2 regions of the Actinomadura rubrobrunea NBRC 15275 genome follow, and region 2 is predicted to be linked to the other one. Evidence: riboswitches for the same ligand, from Rfam matches in the RefSeq annotation. Region 2 holds a riboswitch; the other holds the start of a gene.
What was found. A riboswitch is a leader RNA that binds a small molecule or an ion and turns the genes downstream of it on or off. The one in region 2 is predicted to bind cyclic di-AMP.
Positions count from the first base shown of each region.

Region 1: linked by a shared signal. The riboswitch ahead of AR3_RS15200 (hypothetical protein) and the one ahead of AR3_RS23645 (M15 family metallopeptidase) in region 2 are both predicted to bind cyclic di-AMP.

Region 1 is NZ_BCQU01000043.1:21,724-26,713, reverse strand. It holds gene AR3_RS15210 (NYN domain-containing protein) at 1-975, shown strand, start outside; gene AR3_RS15205 (C40 family peptidase) at 1,197-2,174, shown strand; cyclic di-AMP (ydaO/yuaA leader) riboswitch at 2,574-2,773, shown strand; gene AR3_RS15200 (hypothetical protein) at 3,033-4,316, shown strand; gene AR3_RS15195 (M48 family metallopeptidase) at 4,354-4,990, shown strand, end outside.
Region 2 is NZ_BCQU01000093.1:3,939-8,928, forward strand. It holds gene AR3_RS23635 (universal stress protein) at 1-786, shown strand, start outside; gene AR3_RS23640 (DUF1963 domain-containing protein) at 918-1,901, opposite strand; gene AR3_RS23645 (M15 family metallopeptidase) at 2,243-2,935, opposite strand; cyclic di-AMP (ydaO/yuaA leader) riboswitch at 2,946-3,129, opposite strand; gene AR3_RS32980 (BatA domain-containing protein) at 3,332-3,904, opposite strand; partial or broken gene AR3_RS32385 (DUF58 domain-containing protein) at 3,901-4,029, opposite strand; gene AR3_RS32805 (DoxX family membrane protein) at 4,144-4,990, shown strand, end outside.

The sequences.
Region 1 (4,990 bases), on a different contig from region 2:
CAGGTGGAGGCGGCGTGCGCCGAGCTGGAACGGTCGGCGCACGCCCACGAGGAGGCCGCGGCCGAGCGCCGCATCGCCGAGCTGCGCGAGGAGCTGGCGGCCCTGCGGGCCGCGCGGGCGGCCGAGGCGGACAGGCTGCGCGCCGAGCTGCGCGAGGCCAAGGCCGAGATCGCCGACCTGCGCCGCAAGCTGCACGAGGCGCGCGCGAAGGCCCGGGCGGCGCGCGAGCAGGCCGACGCGGCGGCGGCCGCGGCCGAGCGGCGGCTGGCGGAGGCGATGGAGGCGGCGGCGGCCGACTCCAAGGAGCTGCGGCGGCTGCGCGCCCGGCTGGGGCAGGCCGAGGCCAACGCCGAGGCGGCCCGTCGCGCGGCGCGGGAGGGCCGCAACATCGACGACGTGCGGCTGCGCATGCTGCTGGACGCGCTCGTGGACGCCGCCCAGGGGGTGCGGCGGGAGCTGGCGCTGCCGTCCACGATCGGCCGCCCGGCCGACGCGGTCGGCGCGGTGACGCCGGACCAGCAGGCGTTGCGCGCGCTGCCCGGCCGGTCGCTGTCGGACGACGACCCCCAGCTGCTCGACCGGCTGCTGACGCTGCCGCAGGTGCACCTGATCGTGGACGGCTACAACGTCACCAAGACCGGGTACGGGGAGCTGCCGCTGGCCGACCAGCGCACCCGGCTGCTGTCGGGCCTGGGCGGCCTGGCCGCGCAGACCCGCGCCGAGGTCACCTGCGTGTTCGACGGCGCCGACCTGGACGCCCCCGTGGCGGTCACCGCGCCGCGCGGGGTGCGGGTGCTGTTCAGCCGCCCCGGGCAGACCGCCGACGAGCTGATCGGCGAGCTGGTGCGCGCCGAGCCGTCGGGCCGGGCGGTCGTCGTGGTGTCGTCCGACCGCGAGGTGGCCGACGCCGCCCGCCGCATCGGCGCCCGTCCCGCCCCCTCCACCCTCCTGCTGCGCCGCCTCGGCCGCTCGTGACCCCGCGGGCGCGGGCCGGGCCCGGTGCGTCTGGTGATCATCTGTGCGCGGACAGGTGAAACAAGACGCGCAATAGTAACGAATCGGTTGTGACTGGTGTGACCCCTCGCTAGTGTCGTCGGCTGACGTCATGGACGAGAGGGGCATAACCGACCGTGACCAATGATCTGACCGGGGGCTCCGCAGCGGACCCGCGAGGCCCGCGGAGTCCTTTCGGGGGCTTGCTCGCCCCCCGGCGCCTGGCGGCGACCGCCTGCCTCACCCTGGCGGCGTCCCTCGCGGTGCCCGTGACGGCGGCGCACGCCGAGCCGACGCCCAGCGCGTCCGACGCCCGCAAGAAGCTCATCAAGCTCAACGAGCAGGTCGAGCAGCTGGTCGAGAAGTACAACCAGGTCGGCGAGGAGCTGAAGATCGCCAAGCGCAAGCTCCAGGCGACCAAGCGGGCCGGCGCGGAAGAGCAGAAGACCTTCAACGAGCTGCGCCGCCGGATCGCCGAGATGGCGGCCGCCGCCTACAAGAACGGCGAGACCGGCGACGTCGTGGGCTTCGCCGCCGCGGACGACCCGCAGAAGATCCTCGACCAGACCGCGATCTTCGCGCACCTGTCGCGCAACCGCAGCTCCGAGCTGGAGCAGTTCCTGGCCTCGACGCAGCGGCTGCGCCGCGAGCAGGCCCAGGCCCAGCAGGCCTACGACGAGGTCGCCAAGAAGGCCAAGGAGCTGCGCGAGAAGAAGGCCGAGGTCGAAAAGTCGATCGCGCAGCAGAAGAAGCTGCTGCGTCAGCTGGGCGAGCGGGACGCCGCGCCCGGCGAGGGCGCCGGCGCCACCTACAACGGCCCGGCGAGCGGCTCGGCCCGGGTCGCCATCCAGTTCGCCTACGCGCAGCTGGGCAAGCCGTACCAGTACGGCGCCGAAGGGCCCAACTCCTACGACTGCTCGGGCCTGACGATGCGCGCCTGGGGCGCGGCCGGGGTGAACCTGCCGCGCGTCACCAACAGCCAGTACGCCGCCACCCGCCGGGTGTCCTTCGACGCCCTGCAGCCCGGTGACCTGGTGTTCTTCAACAACCTGGGGCACGTGGGGCTGTACATCGGCGGCGGCAAGATGATCCACGCGCCGCGCACCGGCAAGAACGTGGAGATCGTCTCGATCACGTCCGGCTACTACCGGACCAACTTCTACGGCGCCGGCCGGGTCTGAGGAGTCCGCGCTCCCCTCGCCCTCCGGCACGATCACGACTGCGGTCCAGGTCAGACGCGTTCTGACCTGGACCGTAGATCTTTTTGCCGACTATTTGCCTCTTCGTCCGCCTTTGGTACTTTGTGACCGCTCACGGCGTCCACCAGGCGCCGTGCCAGCGCCGACGTCCCGGGATGTCATCCCGCGGCACCCGCCAGGTGCCGCGCCCCCGCTGCGGCACCCGGTGCCGCGTCGCCCTGGCGGCATCCGCCAGATGCCGTCCTCCCGCCGGCTCGAGGCCGTACCGTGCGCACGCCTGCGGCGTGCATGGCGCCGCGAGCGCACTGGGAAGGTCTGCGGGACCGGCACGACGGGTCCGTCCCACGGGTCCCGTCCTCGTCACGAGTTCAGCCGAATACCGCCGCTTGGCCGCCGAGTCCGCCCCCGGCACGGGGGTGGAGCCGGGGAACCACCGAGCCGTTCGTCCCGCCGCTCGCGGGCGGCCGGCTCCGGGGTGAATCGGCGCCGCGCCTCGCACCCGGAGTCGAGGCCGTGCGCCGTAGGTCGACTTCCACGACCGAACCCGTCAGCTAACCCGGTAGGCGTATGGAAGGAGTGAGCGCCGACTGAGAACGCTGTCAACAGGCACGGACCGCCGCCCCGGTATCCCGGCGGTCTCCATCCTCGTTCGTTCGTCATCCACTGACCGATAGTGTGCTTCGACGCGGCCGCCCGAACGGGCGGCCGCGTTCGCGTACCCGGCGGCTCCCCACACGGCAGAACCCGCCTCGGGCTTCGCCTATTCCGAGGACGCCGAATCCTCCGAGGAGGACGAACCGGCCGCCGCCCGACCGGTGCGGCCCGCATAGGATCGCGCGCATGAACGACGACGGCCACGCCGAAGGGGACGGACCGCCGGTCCGCCGCATCCCGCGCCGCGCGGCCGTCACCGCGATCGCCGCCGCGTCGGCGGGGGGCGTGCTGGCGGGGCTCGGCCTGACCGCCGCCGGGTCCGACGCGTCCCGGCGCCCCGGGGCCTCGTCCGCACCGGCTCCCGCCGTGCCCGACCCCCGCGCGGTCGCGGCCGTCCTGGCCAACCGGACGCGCGCCGTGCGCGAACGCGACCGCGTCGCCTTCATGGCCACCGTCGCCGCCGCGCCCGCCGCCTACCGCGACGCCCAGGGCCGCATGTTCGACAACCTGCTGCGGCTGCCCCTGGCGTCCTGGAGCGAGACGCTGGTGCGCCTGGAGCCCGGATCGGCGGTGGCGCGCGTGCGCCTGAGCTACCGTCTGCGCGGCTTCGACGACGCCCCGGTGGTCCGGACCCGGTACATGGCGTTCGCGCCGCGCTCGGGCTCCTGGACGGTCGCGGGCGACGGCGCGGCGCGCGGCCTCCCCGACGAGGCCGACGTCTTCGACGGCGGCCCGCTGACCGTCGTCCGCGGCCGCCGCACCCTCGTGCTGGGCGACGGGCCGCGCCTGCACGAGATCGCCCGCCGCCTGGACGCGGCCGTGCCGGTCGTCTCCGGCGTCGTCGGCGACGGCTGGCGGCGCCGCACCGTCGCGGTGGCGCCCGCCGACCCCGGGCTGGCCGCCGCGCTCGCCGATCCGTCGGGCGCGGGCGCGCAGGGACTGGACCGGATCGCCGCCGTCGCCACCACGGCGCCCACCGCCGGGAAGGGCCGCGGCGCCGATCGCGTCGTCGTCTCCCCCGTCGCGTTCGCCCGCCTCAGCGCGCTGGGCCGCGACGTGGTGCTGACGCACGAGCTGACCCACGTGGCCACCGGCGGGGCGCGCGACGGCCGCACCCCGGTGTGGCTCATCGAAGGCCTGGCCGACTACGTCGGCTACCTGCGCGCCGACGTGAGCGTCCGGTCGGCCGCACGCGAACTGCGCGCCGAGGTCGCCGCCGGACGCCTGCCCGCCCGGCTCCCCGGCCCCGACGACTTCGCCGCCTCGGCGCCGCGGCTGCCGCAGGCCTACCAGGAGGCGTGGCTGGCCTGCCGGATGATCGCCGAGCGGTACGGTGAGGCCGCGCTGGTCCGGCTGTACCGCGCCGCGGGCCGCGGGCCGCTGGACGCCGCCCTGCGCGCGACGCTGGGCGTCGACCCGGCCCGCCTCACCGCGCTATGGCGCGACTATCTGCGCGAGACACTGGGTTGAGGACGATCGGGTTGCACGGCGGGGCGGAGGCGAGGCAGTGAGCAGCGAGCGCGGCGACGAGACGACGACGGCTCCGGGAGCGGAAGCCGCGGAGGCGGACGCCCCCCGGGTGAGCGCCGCACGGGCGAGCGGGCCGCCGCCGGATCGGCCGGAGCCGGCGGCCCCCCGGGGGCGCTCCAGGCCCCGGGTCGCCGCGGCGGTCGCGTCGGTCGTGCTGTTCGCCGCCGTCGGGGTCGTCCTGGCGGTCACCACACCGTGGACCCCGCTGCCCGGCCCGGTCCCCGGCGGTCGTGCCGCTCCCGACCCGTCCCTGGACTTCACCGCCGACCAGATCGAGCGGTCGCGGGCGTTCGACGCGGCGCTCGCCCCGCCCGCGTACGCGGGCCTGCTGGTCGGCCTCGCCGTCGTGCTCGTCCTGGGGCTGACGCCCCTGGGCTCGCGGTTCGTCGGCTGGGCCACCGCCCGGGTGCGGCGCCGTCCGCTGCGCGCGGCCGCGGCGGCGCTGCTGCTCACAGTGGTGGTGCGGCTGGCGGGGCTGCCGTTCGACGCGTGGAGCGAGACGGTGCTGCGCCGGTACGGGCTGTCCACTCAGTCGTGGTCGGCGTGGCTGACCGACCAGCTCAAGTCCCTCGGCGTCACCTGGGTGATCTGGACGGTGGCGCTCACGCTGCTGT
Region 2 (4,990 bases):
CTGCACTGGGCCGCCGAGGAGGCCCGGCTGCGCGGGCTGCCGCTGGACGTCTGCCACGCGTGGCGCTGGCCTTACCCGGACAGCTACGTCGACTACGAAGGCATGGCGATCGTCAAACGCATCGGGGAGCACATCCTCGACAACGGCGTCGCCCTCGTCCGCAGCATCGCCCCCACCGTGCAGACGCGCACGCATCTGATGGACGGCCCCGCCTACGCCGCCCTGATGCACCAGGCCCATGGCGCCGAGCTGGTCGTCGTCGGCACGCACGACGACGGTCCCGCGGGATCGACGGCGCTTCAGCTGCCGGCCCGCGCGAACGTGCCCGTGGTGGTCGTCCGCAGGACCGGCACGAAGTTCGGTGAGGTCGTCGTCGGCACGGACTGCTCGGCGGGGGGCGACGCCGCGCTGGCGTTCGGTTTCGAGGAGGCGGCGCTGCGCGGATGGCGGCTGCGCGCGGTCTACGGATGCTGGGAGCCCAGCGCGGCCCCCGACGGGGACCTCGGCATGTACAACGACGCGGAGAAGGTGAGAAGGGTCTGCGCGGCCCGGCTCGAAAACGCCGTGGCCCCGTGGCAGGAGAAGTACCCGCAGGTCGACGTGCACAGCTCGCTGGTGATGCGGCCCCCGCGTCAGGCGCTGTTCGCCGCGGCGGAGACCGCCGACCTGCTCGTGGTCGGCTCACGCGGCCTCGGCGGCCTGGACCCGCTCGCGCTCGGCGCCACCAGCGGCGCCGTGCTGCAGCACGTCCCCTGCACCGTCGCCATCGTCCAACCCGCGCCGTGACTCCGCGATGCGGTCGCTGCTCCCGGAGGACCGGTCAGGCGGCGCTGCGGCGCAGGCGTTCGATTCGCCGGATCGGCGGTTTCACCGCGTGTTCGGACCGCCATGACACCGCAGCGTGCTCGTCGCGGCCCTCAGTAGATCCACGCCTCCGTCGCCGCGAAGCGGCGCCCGTCGATGCGAGGAGCGACGTTGGCGTCCGCCGTGTATACCAGCGGCCCGTCGCCCCAGTAGCCGTAGAGCGCGAGCAGCGAGTCGTTCGCCCAGGAACAGGGGCCTGACACATCGTTATAGCCGGGGGCATCCGCCGGGGCGGAGCGGCCGCAGGGGCATGATCCCTCCGGCGGCGGACAGGGAGTCGGACGTCCCATGAGCATGCCGTCCCACGGCCCCTCCGTCACCGCCGCCGCGATCAGATGATCCTGGATCTCTGCGAGCAGGTCGTAGCCGGCGCCGTCCTCGCCGAAGCGCTCGTCCAGAGCGTCCTCGAGCGCTTCGAAACCCTGGCTGTGCCAGCCGGTCTGGTAGTCGGCCGTCAGGAACAGCGTCCGATGCAGGTCCACCGGGTGCGGTTCATCGAGAAGGAAGCACGCGTCGACGAGATCGAGCACATCGGCCGGTGGGCGCGCGGTCCGCAGCTCATGCCTGGGGACGTCGGCGTACAAAACGACATGATTCGGTTCGGACTCGCCATTGTGGAAGAACCACAGCCGGCCGCTCGACGGCAGCCACCCCGCATCCGCCACGCCGGGCGCCTCCGCGAGATCGATCTGGGCGATGAAGGCCAGGGAGACTTCCGCGTCATCCGCCGAGCCGCCCGCGTCCGGCTGGGGCCGAGCGGTGGGCCACCGCCAGTCGCGAGGCAGATCCGGCAGGCCGCCGATTCGCGAACGTCCGATCTCGCCGGGCTCCCCCGCGTCGCGGTCGTCGACCGCGCTGAGCACCCACGCCGGCCGGACGAGCGCCCGAAGCATGTCGGTGAGCTCGTCGCGGTCGGCGTCCGACATGCCGACCACCTCCCGCACGGCGGCGGCCAGCATCGCGTCCAGATCTTCCGGAAGCAGACGACGATTGCCCCGCGGAGGGGAGCAGGGCGATACGGAGCGCGAATCGGACATGGCGCGCAGGCTACAGCGCCTCCCTGACGCTCACTCACAGACGCCCCTACGCGGACATGCACCTATGCCGCTGTGTATTGCCGCCACGTCCCTCGTCCCGGCCGACCGGGCCGGCACCGGCGGGGCAATCGCGGTCGCGCTTCCAGGGACGGCCGTTTTTGGCCGCGTTGCAGGTGGCGTCAGAGCAGGGGGTGGGAGTGGCGATCGGCACGCCGGTCCCGGTGTCCATGTGAAGGGCGCACCGGTTGCGTCGACGCAACCGGTGCGCCCTTCATGAGGGGGTTCACTCGGACGAGGCCCGGGAAGTCGCGGCCATCACGCCGAGGCCGCCGCGTCCGCCGTCACTTGCTGCCGTACTCCCAGTGCCACGGCTCGTAGGGGTTGCTGTAGGCCCAGGCGGGGTGGAACCAGCCGTACTTCTTCGAGTGGTTCTCCATCCACTTGAACTGGCGCGAGCTGTCGTTCTGGATGCCGCCGCACAGGTCGAGCGCGCGGCCCCAACCGTGGTTGCTGGTGCCGGGCCGGGCGGCCATGCCGCTCGGCATGGTCGCGTACAGCTGCTTCTGCTTGGAGTACGGGCGGTAGGAGCTCGTGACGCAGATGTCGGTGCCGAAGTGCTTCTTGTACGCGGCGTTGAGCTTGTAGAACGCCAGCGCGGCGTCAGCCCGCAGCTTGTGCCCTGCCTGCGGCAGCGAGCAGAGGTAGCGGGACGGGATGCGGCCGTTCGGGAACTCGCGCGCCTTCTTGCTCCGCGAGGCGTCGCAGTCGGGCTCGGCGGCCGACGTGCGCTTGGCGGTCGACCCGGTCTTGGCGGACGTCTTGGCGGACGTCTTGGCGCTCGTCTTGGCCGCCTCGTTCACCGCGGCCAGCGAGTGGTTCGCCGCCACCGCGGTCGCGGCGCCGGTCTCCGCGACCGCTCTCTCGCCGTCGCTCGGACCGAACGCCGCCGCCAGCCCGCTGGTCAGCATTCCGGCGAGAACGACACCGGTCCACGGCAGGACGATATTGCTGTTCTTTCCAGGCAGAAACTTCACGGCAATTGACTCCTATCCCCCATACCGCCTACCGGGTTAGCTGACGGATTCGGGCGTGGAAGTCGCCCTACGGCGCGCTCGAACAGAGAAAGCGCCGATTCACCCCTGCGACGGAACGGGCACTATTCGGCCCGCGAACCGCGCGCGTTGGTTCCCCGGCTCCGCAAAGGACGCGGATTAGGCGTTGCCGTCTTCACTTGGAACCTGGATGCCATGCGATCCTGGCGACCAGGAGCACTCCCCCCGGGACCGACATCACGGCACGGCGGCCCGGTTCGACGTGTCCGGCGCAAGGCAGACACCGAATGACGATGGACCGTACCAAACCTGTCAAACGACGGCAAACGGGACACCAAGCCCCGTCCTCGCCTGTGGCGCGCAGGTCAAGACCCTGCATCAGGCCCTGACGGGCCGCGCAGGAGGGGCGGTGCGCCTCGGCACCCCAGCGCTCGGCAAGCGCGCCTCCCATCGCGTCTCGGTCTGCGCGCCCCGAGGCGGCTTGGGCTGAGCGGTCGGCCCTCTGCGGAACCGAGCGCCGTCCCCGGCGCCGTCCCCGGCGTCGTCCGGCCTGCCGCCTCCCGGCCACGGATCGGAGCAAGGCGGGCACCCCATTGCGGCGAGGAGAGCGCCGGGACGACCGCGGTTCACGGACGCGAAGATCCTGCACGTACAGCCACCGGGCACAACGGCACGGCGTTCGTCGAGGGCGAACGGGCACGAGTCGACCGGCGCGGGCGCGGGCAAAGCACCGTGGAGTCCCCTCACGCAGCGGAGAGGGCATGCCGAGGAACAGGGGGCGGCCACGTGGCGGCGCCGGCCGGGGCGGCGCGGGGCGACCTGGCTGAGCAGGGCCAGGTTGGCGAAGCGGACGGTGTGGCGCCGGCGGCGCAGCCGCATGGCCGCGTAGGCGGCGGCCAGCAGCGGGATCAGGGTCAGCAGCCAGAGTCGTTCGGGCGACAGGAACGTCATGGGCGCACCCCCTTGGCGGCGACGGCGCGTCCGGCGGCGCGGCGTTGGCGCACCGCGAAGCGGGCGATGTCGGCGATCCAGTCGCGGTCGGTGCGGAGGACGAGGTGATGGGCGCCGGCGCAGCGCCCCTCCCACCGGCGAAAACCTGCTGGACCTGGGGTGCGGCGAGTGTGCGGTGCGCTCGACAACGGCCAGGGGCCTGTCTTCGCAGGCTTCCGCATGCCACGTTGTTGTGCGGAATGACCGATTCGTCGGATCATCCGTGGTCGACCATGGAAGGATCCCACGGCATGCGCATACGGCCGGTTTACGACATCGTCGCGCTGCTGGCCCGGCTGGGAGTCGGCAGCGTCTTCATCGCGCACGGCTGGCAGAAGATCGAGGCGGGCACCGCCGCCACCGGCAGGTCGTTCGAGCAGCTCGGCGTGCCCGCCCCCTCGGCCGCCGCCATCTACGCCACCTTCGCCGAGCTGCTGGGCGGGCTCGCCCTGATCGTGGGCGTGGGGCTCCCGATCGCCGGGACGGCCCTGTTCCTCGACATGGCGGGGGCCTTCGTCTTCGTGCACGCCCGCAACGGCCTGTTCCTGGTCGACGAGGGCAAGGCCGAGAACGGTTTCGAACTCGTCCTGGTCCTGGGGCTGGCGAGCCTGCTGTTCGCGGCGGGCGGAGGCGGCCGGCTGTCTCTGGACCACCGGCTCTTCCCGCCCCTGGCGGGCAGAGGCGGCGAGGAGGCCACGCCGCCGGAGCCGGACGAGTCGCGGGCCCTCCGTTCCGGATCGACCGGCGGCGCTACCACGGCCGACACGTCACGCTCCGACACCTCGGGCGAGGCAAAGCGGCGGCGCCGCGCGGCGGGCGGCGGCGACGGCGAAGCCACGGCGAGCGGCGCCGAGGCCGCGGACGCCCCCGATGTCCCTGCCCCGACGCGCGGCAAGCAGAAAGGCGGCAGGATCCGCCGGAAGACGACGAAGGCCAAGGCCGAGGAAACGGCCCCCGACGAAGAGTCGTCCACAGCCGCCGACGCTTCACCAGAGGCGCCTTCGGAAGGGGCGACCGGTGGAAAGTCCCGCGGCACGCCCCGGCTGG